DNA from 2 places in the Methylobacterium sp. WL64 genome. Region 2 is predicted to be linked to the other one. Evidence: riboswitches for the same ligand, from Rfam matches in the RefSeq annotation. Region 2 holds a riboswitch; the other holds the start of a gene.
What was found. Region 2 has a riboswitch for thiamine pyrophosphate ahead of thiC (phosphomethylpyrimidine synthase ThiC). Riboswitches for the same ligand answer to the same signal wherever they lie in the genome.
Positions count from the first base shown of each region.

Region 1: it holds a riboswitch for thiamine pyrophosphate, as region 2 does, so the genes downstream of both, thiO (glycine oxidase ThiO) here and thiC (phosphomethylpyrimidine synthase ThiC) in region 2, are expected to answer to the same signal.

Region 1 is NZ_VRVA01000003.1:49,633-55,524, reverse strand. Features, by position in the region: gene dnaG (DNA primase) at 1-649, shown strand, start outside; gene rpoD (RNA polymerase sigma factor RpoD) at 850-2,850, shown strand; gene FV242_RS02475 (adenylate/guanylate cyclase domain-containing protein) at 2,929-4,188, shown strand; TPP riboswitch at 4,312-4,439, shown strand; gene thiO (glycine oxidase ThiO) at 4,504-5,727, shown strand; gene thiS (sulfur carrier protein ThiS) at 5,724-5,892, shown strand, end outside.
Region 2 is NZ_VRVA01000012.1:100,355-106,246, reverse strand. Features, by position in the region: gene FV242_RS09155 (flagellar protein FlaG) at 61-396, opposite strand; gene FV242_RS09150 (hypothetical protein) at 560-1,168, shown strand; gene thiC (phosphomethylpyrimidine synthase ThiC) at 1,191-3,077, opposite strand; TPP riboswitch at 3,152-3,257, opposite strand; gene FV242_RS09140 (alpha/beta hydrolase) at 3,459-4,298, shown strand; gene FV242_RS09135 (HNH endonuclease) at 4,320-4,694, shown strand; gene FV242_RS09130 (acyltransferase family protein) at 4,800-5,867, shown strand; gene FV242_RS09125 (pilus assembly protein PilZ) at 5,878-5,892, opposite strand, start outside.

The sequences.
Region 1 (5,892 bases), on a different contig from region 2:
GCGCAGCCTGTCGCCCCGGAACGCGCGGTCCAGCGGGCCCGGGTCCGGGCCGAAGGGGCAGAACCGCCGCTTCGTCCGCCCGGGCGAACCGGTCTCGCCGCGGATCACCGGCAGCCCCAGCGCCTCGATGACCGCCTCGGCGGGCTTCTCCGGGGCGGCGCCGGTGCGCGAGGCGGTGATCGCCGGCACATTGCTGGTCCACCCGGAGATGCTCAGCGAGTTCGGCGACGAGGTCTCGGAACTCGACTTCGAGCACCCCGACGCGCGGGCGCTCCTGTCGGTCCTGGTCGCTTGTGCCGCAGAGGATGGACAAACGAACGCGGACCTGTTGCAAACCCGCATCACACGGGCCGGTCTCGGAGAGGCGGCGGAGCGGATTCTGGCGCTCGCCCGGTCCCGAGACCGGATTACGCTGTCCCCGCACGCCGATCCGCAGCAGCGCGCGGACGCTCTCAGACAGGCGATGATCTTGCACCGGCAGGCTGGCGCGCTACATAGCGAACTTCGCGAAGCACGGCAGGCGTTCGAAGACGATCCGACCGATGCCGGGTGGGCATGGCTCTGCGAAGTCAAGGCGAGGCTGGAGACCGTCATCGCTGCCGAGGCTGAAGCCGACAAGCCGGTGTCGAACGACTCGACCGCCGCATGACGGCCGTGCGATGGCGGTGGCGACGGGCCGAACCCCGCGTTAGTTAACAATTGGTCAAGCCTCGGGCTTGCATACGGAACCCGACGACTCAAGGCGTCCGGAGCAATCCGGGGCCACTCGCAAGTATCGCGGCGCCGACGGCGTGGAGCGGCCTTACTCAGGCCCCCGCAGCGCGCCGCACCCGAAACAATAGGCTGATCATGGCGACGAAGGCAACGGAACGGGACGAGACGGACGCTGCCCCCGAGCAGCAGACCGACGGGCCGCTCCTCGACCTGACGGATGCTTCGGTCAAGCGGATGGTCAAGCTCGCGAAGAAGCGCGGCTACGTGACCTACGAAGAGGTCAACGAGGTCCTGCCGGAGGGCCAGTCCGACCCTGACCAGCTCGAGGACGTGCTCTCGCAGCTGTCCGAGATGGGCATCAACGTGGTCGAGGCCGAGGAGACCGACGAGGCTGCAACCACCGAGAAGGCGGCGAACGGCGCCGACGGCGAGGAAGAGGAATCCGAGGGCGGCGAGGTGGCCGAGGTCGCGCCGACGCGCGCCGTCACGGTCGCCACGACCACCAAGGAGCCGACCGACCGCACCGACGATCCGGTGCGGATGTACCTGCGCGAGATGGGCTCGGTGGAGCTCCTGTCCCGCGAGGGCGAGATCGCGATCGCCAAGCGCATCGAGGCCGGCCGCGAGGCGATGATCGCGGGCCTCTGCGAGAGCCCGCTAACCTTCCAGGCGATCATCATCTGGCGGGACGAGCTTGTGGAGGGCAAGGTCCTCCTGCGCGACATCATCGATCTCGAGGCGACCTACGCCGGCCCGGACGGCAAGAACGCGCCGCAGATCGCCGAGGGCGAGAGCGAGGAGAGCGCCGAGGAGGCCGAGCCGCCGGCGCCGCCAGAGGGCGGCGACGACGAGGACGACCTCGAGAACAACGTCTCGCTCGCCGCCATGGAAGCGGAGATCAAGCCGCGGGTCCTCGAGACCTTCGACGCGATCGCCGCGAATTACCGCAAGCTGCGCAAGTTCCAGACCGAGGGCGCAGACCGCAAGGCTGCCGGCGAGAAGAACAGCCCGGCCCAGAACCAGAAGCAGATCGAGCTGAAGGACAGCGTCGTCGCCGACGTGAAGTCGCTGTCGCTCAACAACAACCGCATCGAGGCGCTGGTCGGCCAGCTCTACTCGATCAACAAGCAACTCATCGGCCACGAGGGCCGGCTGATGCGCTATGCCGAGAGCCACGGCGTGGCCCGGGACGAGTTCCTGCGCCACTACCAGGGCTACGAGCTCGATCCGAACTGGATGGAGCGCGTCGGCACGCTAGGCGGCAAGGGCTGGAAGAACCTGGTCGAGCGCGGCTCGAAGCAGGTGACGGAGCTGCGCGCCCAGATCCTCGACCTCGCCTCCGAGACCGGGCTGGAGATCGGCGAGTACCGCCGCATCGTCAACATGGTCCAGAAGGGCGAGCGCGAGGCCCGGCAGGCGAAGAAGGAGATGATCGAGGCGAACCTGCGCCTCGTGATCTCCATCGCCAAGAAGTACACGAACCGCGGCCTGCAGTTCCTGGACCTGATCCAGGAGGGCAACATCGGCCTGATGAAGGCGGTCGACAAGTTCGAGTACCGGCGCGGCTACAAGTTCTCGACCTACGCCACGTGGTGGATCCGGCAGGCGATCACCCGCTCGATCGCCGACCAGGCCCGCACGATCCGCATCCCGGTGCACATGATCGAGACGATCAACAAGATCGTCCGGACCTCGCGCCAGATGCTGCACGAGATCGGCCGCGAGCCGACCCCGGAGGAGCTGGCCGAGAAGCTGGCGATGCCGCTGGAGAAGGTCCGCAAGGTCCTCAAGATCGCCAAGGAGCCGATCTCCCTCGAAACGCCCATCGGCGACGAGGAGGACAGCCACCTCGGCGACTTCATCGAGGACAAGAACGTCGTCCTGCCGATCGACGCGGCGATCCAGTCGAACCTGCGCGAGACCACGACAAGGGTGCTGGCGTCGCTGACCCCGCGCGAGGAACGCGTGCTGCGCATGCGCTTCGGCATCGGCATGAACACCGACCACACCCTCGAGGAAGTCGGCCAGCAGTTCTCGGTGACCCGCGAGCGCATCCGGCAGATCGAGGCCAAGGCGCTCCGCAAGCTGAAGCACCCGTCGCGTAGCCGGAAGCTCCGGAGCTTCCTGGACAACTGAGCCCCCGTCGCGGCCCCCCCGCGGCGCCTCCCCTCCGACTGCGTTGCCAGGCGGCTGCGCGGCCCCCACCTTGGCGCCATGCTCGAACGCCGCCCGCCAACGCCCGGATTGCCGACGGCCTTCGCGGACGGCTCCGAAGCCGACGACGTGCCCTTCGGCGCGCTCCAGCCCTCGGTGGGCATCCGCGACTGGCTGCTTGGCGAGGGCGCCCGGCTGCAGAAAGCCGAGGACATGCTCTCCGGCCTCGCCGAGCGGCTGATCGCCATCGGCGTGCCGGTGGATCGGGCCTCCTCTGCGATCGACACCCTGCACTCGGAATATGCCGGCGTGGGCCGGGTCTGGACCCGGGACGGCGGCACCAGCGTGCGGCTGTTCCCGCACGGGGGCCGCTCGCAGGAGGCTTATCTCAACAGCCCGTTCCACACCGTCCACGAGACCGGCGAGTGGCTGATCCTCGACGTCGCCGAGACGCCGGACGATGCCTACGCGATCATCCCGGACCTGAAGGCCGGCGGCTACACCCACTACGTCGTGGCGCCGCTGTTCTTCACCAACGGCACCAAGAACGGGATCACCTTCGCGACGAAGGCGCCCGACGGGTTCGGCGAGGACGACATCGCGATCCTCCGCTTCGTCATGCCGGCGCTTGCGGCCGTGGCCGAGATGCGCGTGCTCAACAAGCAGCTCGACCACGTGCTGCGCCTCTATGTCGGCGACGAGCCGCACCGGGCGATCCTGGCCGGCGACATCCGCCGCGGACAGGTGACGCGGATCCGCTCGGCGATCCTATTCGCCGACATGCGGGACTACACCCGGACCTCCGCCGACATGACTCCCGAGGAGGCGGTCGGGCTGCTCAACGTGTTCTTCGACTGCCTGGTGCCGCCGATCGAGCGTGAGGGCGGCGAGGTCCTGAAGTATCTGGGCGATGGCTTGCTGGCGATCTTCCGGGAATCGGGCGACGATCTCGGGGGGGCCGCCAAGGGGGCGCTCACTGCGGCCCAGAACGCGCTGGCGGCCCTCGACGAGGCCAACGCCCTGCATCAGTTCTCGGTGCCGGTGGCGGCGGGAATCGCGCTCCACCACGGCGAGGCCGCCTACGGCAATGTCGGCTCGGGCTCCCGGCTCGACTTCACGGTCATCGGCCGCGACGTGAACCTCGCCAGCCGGATCGCCCGGCTGAACCGCCAGCTCGGCGAGCCGCTGCTGATGTCGAAGCCGTTCGTGGACTTCCTCTGGGGCGATCCGATCCCCCTGGGCGAGCACGTCCTCGACGGCTTCCGCGAGCCCATGGCGGTGTTCCGCCCGAAATTCCTGCGGCCGCGTGCGCCGAGCTGACCGGCGCAGCAGTGCCTCCGCCCGATGCTCCAGGCTGTGACGGCCACAGGCCGTTTGTCCGCCCCCGATAGCCCGCCCGCAGACCGCGGGCTTGACCCGCGGGGCCCGCGCGACCAGATCTATCGCTGTTCCAGGGAGATCCCCGGCAAGGGGCTGAGAAACCGCTGGCACGTCCCCCGGACCTGCGGCGCGGAAATCCTTCGAACCTGATCCGGCTCACACCGGCGTAGGGATTGGACCGCGGCCGCCTGAATGGCAGGTCACCGCTTCTCACCGAAGCAGACGGCCCGATCTTCGCGACGGAATTCCGCGGAGATGACTTTGGCTTTTGACCGCCCCGTTTCGCCGATCGGACGCCGCCGCCTCCCGGGCGGCTTCGCCGCGCAGGCCTCGCTGCCGGCGCGTGCCGATGTCGCCGTCGTCGGCGGCGGGTTGATCGGCCTGTCGATCGCCTGGCGGCTCGCACGCGCCGGCCGCGCGGTGGTCGTCATCGAGCGCGACACGATCGGCGCGGGTGCGAGCCTGGCCGCCACCGGCATGCTGGCCCCGGCCGCCGAGCACGAGCCGGGCTCCGATCCGCTGTTGCCCCTCGCCCTCGAATCGCTCCGGCTCTGGCCGGGGTTCCGCGACGCCCTCGAAGCCGAGACCGGCCTGTCGATCGATTATCGCGCGGACGGGACCGTCGTGGTCGCCATCGGCCGCGACGAGGTCGAGCGCCTGCGCTTCCGCTACGACCTGCAGCGCCGCTCGGGCCTCGACGCCGCGTGGCTCCCGGGCACCGAGGTGCGGCGCCTTGAGCCCGCCCTGCGGCCGGCCGTCACCGCCGGAATCCATTGCCCACTGGATCACCAGGTCGATCCCCGCCTCGTTATGGCGGCACTGGCCGAAGCCTGTCGGCGTGCCGGCGTGACGCTGGTCGAGGGCCTGGCGGTGAGCGGGCTCGACTGGTCCGGCGGAACGGTGACCGGCATCCGGGCCGGCGACGAGGCCGTGACGGCCGATACCGTCGTGCTGGCCTCCGGCGCGTGGAGCGGGGAGGGCGGCCTGCTGCCCGAACATCTCGCCCTGCCGGTGCGACCGCTCAAGGGCCAGTCGATGGCCCTGCGCACCACCGCGCGCACCGGCACGCTCAGCCGGATGATCTGGACCGAGCAGGTCCACATGGCGCCCAAGAGCGACGGCCAGCTGATCGTCGGCGCAACGGTCGAGGATTGCGGCTTCCGGTCGGGCATCACCGCCGGCGGCCTCTTCGCCCTGCTCGAGGGCGCGCGCCGGGTGCTGCCCGGCATCGAGGAGATGGAGGTCGAGGCCGTGTGGGGCGGCTACCGTCCGACCTCGGACGACGACGCGCCGATCATCGACACGCTCGCGCCGGGCCTCGTCGTCGCCACCGGCCATCACCGCAACGGCTACCTGCTCGCCCCCGTGACGGCCGAGGCGGTCGCCGAACTCGTCACACGCGGCGCGCTGCCGGAGATCGCACAGCCGTTCACTCGGGCGCGCTTCGACCGACGCGAACCCACGAGGGCCTCGGCATGAAGCTTCTGGTGAACGGAGAAATGCGGGATCTCGCGGTCGAGACCATCGCGGCCCTGTTCCGGGCCGAGGCCGACGAGACCGGTATCGAGAGCCCCCAGGGCATCGCCATCGCCCTGAACGGCCGCGTGCTGCGCCGCCGGGACTGGGACGAGACGCCGGTCGCCG
Region 2 (5,892 bases):
GAAAGCGTGTTCGCAAGCCGGACCTCGCCCAGTGGAGCGACCTGCGCCGGAGCCAGCGTCTCAGGCGATCCGGGACAGGTTCCCCGCGGCGGCGTGCGATTCGCGGGCAGCGTCATAGGCCCGGTTGCGCAGGGCCGTCTCGCTGGGCAGCTGTTCGACGACGTTGCCGGACCGCGAATCCACCACCTGGAACACGATCGAGCTCGTGTCCGGATCCTGGATGTAGCGCGCCTTGTCGCCGGTGGGGGTGATATCGAGCTTGACCGCCGGTTCCAGCGGAGCGGTGGCGGCCTGGGCCGGCGTCGTGTCCTGGGTGGCGGCCGGAGCGGCCGATGCCGCGAGCGACTCGAGACCCTGCGGCCCCGGCGTCGTCGCATTGAGCGGACGGATATCCATGGCTGATCTCCTGCGATCCTGTGATCGAGGGATTCAGCGGTTCTGCCGCCTAAGCGTCCGTTAACGGCGCCCCCCGGCGCAGGGGATGGTTGCGCGGCAGCCCGAGTCGCGATGAAGATCGCGTTACCGGAACGGCATCATTTTGCGATTCGTCTGGTCCTTGATGCCGCGCACCGCGCGGGTGGGGCGATCCGTGTCGCTATTGCGCCACGGGGAACGGCACGCGTCCGGAGGTATCCATGCGCTGGACCCGAATAGCGGTGGCGCTCCTGGTTGCGGCGTTTGCCGAGGCACCACCGGGCAGCGGACAGGCGCGATCAGGATTATCACCCCGGGGGCGTTCATCCGGCAGCATCGCTGCGAGGTCGTGGCGCGCCTTGACGCGATCCATCGGCGCGGGCCCGTCGAAACGTCGCGTGATCGCTTCATCGTGGTGGCGCTGCGCGATCGGCCGATGCACTATGTCCAGTGCATCTTCCAGCCCTTCGATACCGTGATGTTGTGCGAAGCCTCGTCTGGCGCCTACGGGAAAACGGGTTTTCGGCTCCAGGCGCAATCCCAGGCCGCCCTCCGGGCCCTTCAGTATGCCCAAGCCGACGGAGAAGCGAATTTCTCGCGCACCGTCAGCCTCGGAGATCCTCCCGATGTCGGCATCGCCGCCGACCTGATGCTCGCGGCGCTCTACGATGCCTACGGGGCCGAGCCGGACTCGGCGATCGAGATCACGGCGCCGCGCGGCGGCGGCGGCGGGTGCGGCACGCCCACGTCTTGAGCGGACGGGGCGTGCCGGCTCCTCATTCGGCCGCGTCGATGTAGAGCTTGCCGCCTTCGGCCAGGAACTCCTGGGACTTGGCCCGCATGCCGGCCTCGGCCTCGGCCTTCGACATTGCGGGCGACGCGCCCACGACCTCGCCCGCTTCCTCCATCGCCAGCACCTCGGCGCGCAGGTCCTGGGTGATCTTCATCGAGCAGAACTTCGGCCCGCACATCGAGCAGAAATGCGCGACCTTGTGGGCGTCCTTGGGCAGGGTCTCGTCGTGGTAGCGACGGGCCGTATCCGGATCGAGGCCCAGGTTGAACTGGTCTTCCCAGCGGAAGTCGAACCGGGCGCGGCTCAGCGCGTCGTCGCGCAGCTGGGCGGCCGGGTGGCCCTTGGCGAGGTCGGCGGCGTGGGCGGCGATCTTGTAGGTGATCACCCCGGTCTTCACGTCGTCGCGGTCCGGCAGCCCGAGGTGCTCCTTCGGGGTGACGTAGCAGAGCATCGCGGTGCCGAACCAGCCGATCATGGCGGCGCCAATGCCCGAGGTGATGTGGTCGTAGCCGGGGGCGATGTCGGTGGTCAGCGGGCCGAGGGTGTAGAACGGCGCCTCGCCGCACTCCCGCAACTGCTTCTCCATGTTGACCTTGATCTTGTGCATCGGCACGTGGCCGGGGCCCTCGATCATCACCTGGCAACCCTTGTCCCAGGCGATCTTTGTCAGTTCGCCCAGCGTCTCCAGCTCGCCGAACTGCGCGGCGTCGTTGGCGTCGGCGATCGAGCCCGGACGCAGGCCGTCGCCGAGCGAGAACGACACGTCGTAGGCCCGCATGATGTCGCAGATCTCGTCGAAATGCTCGTACAGGAACGATTCCCGGTGCCCGGCCAGGCACCAGCGCGCCATGATCGAGCCGCCCCGCGAGACGATGCCGGTGACCCGGCGGGCGGTGAGCGGCACGTGCGCCAGCCGCACGCCGGCATGGATGGTGAAGTAGTCAATGCCCTGCTCGGCCTGCTCGATCAGCGTGTCCTTGAAGACTTCCCAATCGAGCTTGAGCGGGTCGCCACCGACCTTCTCGAGCGCCTGGTAGATCGGCACGGTCCCGATCGGCACCGGGCTGTTCCGGATGATCCACGAGCGGATGTTGTGGATGTTGCGGCCGGTGGACAGGTCCATGACCGTGTCGGCGCCCCAGCGGATCGACCAGACCAGCTTCTCGACCTCTTCCGCGGCCGACGACGTCACGGCCGAATTGCCGATGTTCGCGTTGATCTTGACCAGGAAGTTCCGGCCGATCGCCATCGGCTCCAGCTCGGTGTGGTTGATGTTGGCCGGGATGATCGCGCGGCCGCGGGCGATCTCGTCGCGCACGAATTCTGGGGTGATGAACGGCGGCACCGACGCACCGAAGCTCTCGCCGTCTGCCAGCGTGGCTTCGGCGCCCGCCAGCATCGCGTCGCGACAGGCGTTCTCGCGGTGGGCGACGTAGATCATCTCCTCGGTGATGATCCCGGCTCGGGCGAACTCGTACTGCGTCACCATCTGCCCGGGGGCCGCCATGCGGATCGTCCGGGTAGCGGGGCAGGGCGCCACGAGCTTGTCGCCGGCGAAGCCGTTATCCTCCGGCTTGACCGCACGGGGCTCAACCGCGGTGTAGCCGCGCGCCGCGATCCAGGGCTCGCGCACGCCGGGCAGGCCGGCGGTGAGGTCGATGCGGGCGTCGGTCTCGGTGTAGGGGCCCGACGGATCGTAGACCCGCACCGGCTCCTCTTTCGGATCGGACAGGGCAATCTCGCGATAGGGCACCCGGATGTCCGGCCGGCCGACCGGATTCGCGTAGACCTTGCGCGACCCGGTGACCGGACCCGTGGTCACGGTCTCGGGGCTGCCTTTCACGTCCTTGGGGAGAACGGGTGCGTTCATCGTGGGCCTCTCCTCGTGTTGGAGCGCTCCGGACCACGCGATGGCTGAGATGAGATCCGGCCGCACGCACGCGAGCAGCCGCGGGTTCCCGTCCCTCCGCCGGTATGAGCCGGATCAGGTTCAAGGGTCAGGGCAGCATGCCCAATCTCAGCCCCCTTCAGGGCCCCCCTCGGAACAGTTCAAGACTCGGCCCCGGGGATGGGTTTGTCAATGCTGCGGCGAGCTGAGCGGATAACAGGCTGGTGTTGTACGGCGGGAGAAGCTCCGGTCGCCCAAAGACAAGAGCCCTGTGTAGGGGCAGGGCCGCCCAACCACTCATCAAAGCCGTCCTGGGCCAAACAAACTTGGCTACGATGCCCATCTTTGAACCTTCAAGAAACGATGCGCATCCTGCTCCTGCTGCTGGCCGCCCTGGCGGTGCTCTACCTGGCTTGGCTCGTCGCCCTGGTGCTGTTCCAGCGGCGGCTGATCTACCCGGGCGCGGCTTGGAACGGGCAACCCGTGCGCATCCAGGCGGCACCGCCCGGGACCGAGCCGGTCACGGTAGCGACAGAGGACGGCGAGCGGCTTTTCGCCCTGTGGCGGCCGCCGCATCCCGGCTGCGGCATCGTCATCAGCTTTCACGGCAACGGCTCCCGGCCCGAGCCGCACGCGGCACGCTTCGCCGCGGATCCGTGGCGCGCGGCCGGCTGGGGTGTGCTGGCGCCGGCCTATCGCGGCTATCCTGGCTCGACCGGCACGCCGAGCGAGGACGGCCTGATCCGGGACGGGCTGGCGGCGGTCGCGGCCGCTGAGGCACGGTCCCCGGGGGCGCCGATCCTGCTGCATGGCCATTCCCTGGGTGCCGCGGTGGCGGTCGCGATCGCCGGGCAAGTCGAGGCGATCGGGCTCTACCTTGAAGCACCGTTCGACTCGCTGACCCATGCCGTGCGGCTGCATGTCCCGCTGGCACCATCCTGGCTCCTGCGCGACACCTATCGCTCGGACCGGCGCATCCAAGGCACGTCCGCGCCGGTCCTGATCGTCCAGGGCACCGACGACCCGGTGGTGCCGGCCGAGCTCGCCCGGGCGCTCGCTACGGCGGCGGGGCCCCGAGCGCGGTTCGAGCTGGTGCCGGGCGACCACATGTCGATCTTCGGGTCCCGGGATCGCGAGGCCGAGGCGTGGTTCCGCGGACGTGTGGGGCCGGCCTGCAGGACGCCGGATCAGGCTGTGCCCTGAAAGGACGGGAGGAGACATCGTTTGGTCGGACGCCGCCCCCGGCGCTGGAACGCCGACGATCCGGAGATGCCCGGCGCGGTTGCCCGGATGGATCCGGTCTGCCCGCTCTGCGGCCGGCCTATCCCGCCCCGCGCCCGCTCCAGCCTGCACCACCTCACCCCGAAGCTGAAGGGCGGCACCCACCAGGGCACGGTGCGGCTGCACCAGATCTGCCACTCGGCGATCCATGCCCGCTACAGCGAGGCCGAGATCGCCCGCCGGCTCGCCGACGTGGACGCACTCCGGGACGATCCCGAGATCGCGCGCTTCGTGGTCTGGATCCGCGGCAAGCCCGACGACTTCCACGCCGCCACGCGCATGACCCGCGACCGCCGCGCGGGCAAGCGTCGGGATTGAGGCAGCCGTTTACCCGGCGCTCAGGACATCTGCAGGTTCCGGTCCCGGGCCGGCAACCCCGTCAACCTTGTCGATCCACACTGGCCCCGGTCTGGGAGCTGAACGATGGGCGGGGCAGGGGACGTGGGCGGCCGGCTGGCCTGGGTCGATATCGCCAAGGGGATCTGCATCCTCATGGTGGTGATGATGCATTCCGTCATCGGCACCGGTGCGGCCCTGGGCGGCGAGGGATTCCTGCACCCGGTGGTGGCCTTCGCCAAACCGTTCCGGATCCCGGATTTCTTCCTGCTGTCCGGCCTGTTCCTGGGGCGGGTGATCGACCGGGACTGGCGCCTGTTCGCCGACCGCCGGGTCCTGCACTTCGCCTACTTCTACGGGCTCTGGCTGGTGATTCAGTCGGCGGCGCGCTACGGCGGCATCGTCAGCGATGCCGGGCCGGGCGCCTTCGCCGCCCATCTCGCCCACGCGCTGGTCGAGCCGTATTCCAGCCTGTGGTTCGTCTACCTGCTTGCGGTCTTCTCCGTGGTGACCAAGGTCTTGCGCCGGTGCCCGGGGGCGCTGCTGCTGGCCGGCGCGGCCCTGCTGCAGGTCGCCGACATCCGCAGCGATGCGACCCTCGTCGAGGAGTTCTGCGGCCGCTACGTCTACTTCGTGGCGGGCTACCTGTTCGCCGGCCGGATCTTCGCCTTGGCCGACGCGGCCCGCCGGCATGTCGGCCCCGCGCTGTGCGGCCTCGCCGCCTGGGCCGTCTTGGAAGGATGGATGGCGCTGACGCCCGCCGGCCATCCGGCCTACCCGACCCTCGCCAGCTTGCCGATCGCGAGCCTCGCCCTCGGGGCGGCCGGCGCCCTGGCGATCGTGGTCGTGGCCGCGCTGATCGAGCGGTCGGGGACCGCCGTCGCCGAAGCCCTCCGGACCTGCGGCCAGCGCTCGATCGTGATCTATCTCGCCTTCTCGCTGCCGATGGCCGCGACCCGCGAGATCCTGGTCCGCACCGGGCTCGTGAACGATATCGGGCTTGCGAGCCTGATCGTCATGGCGGCGGCGCTGCTGGTGCCGCTGGCCCTGGAGCGGCTGGTGCGCCACACGCCGCTCGCCCTGCTGTTCGTGCGTCCGGCCTGGTTCCGGCTGGCGGGAGCGCCGCGCCCGCGTCCGTCCCTCGCGGCCACCTGAGGCCGGCAGCTCAGCTCTCGAACGC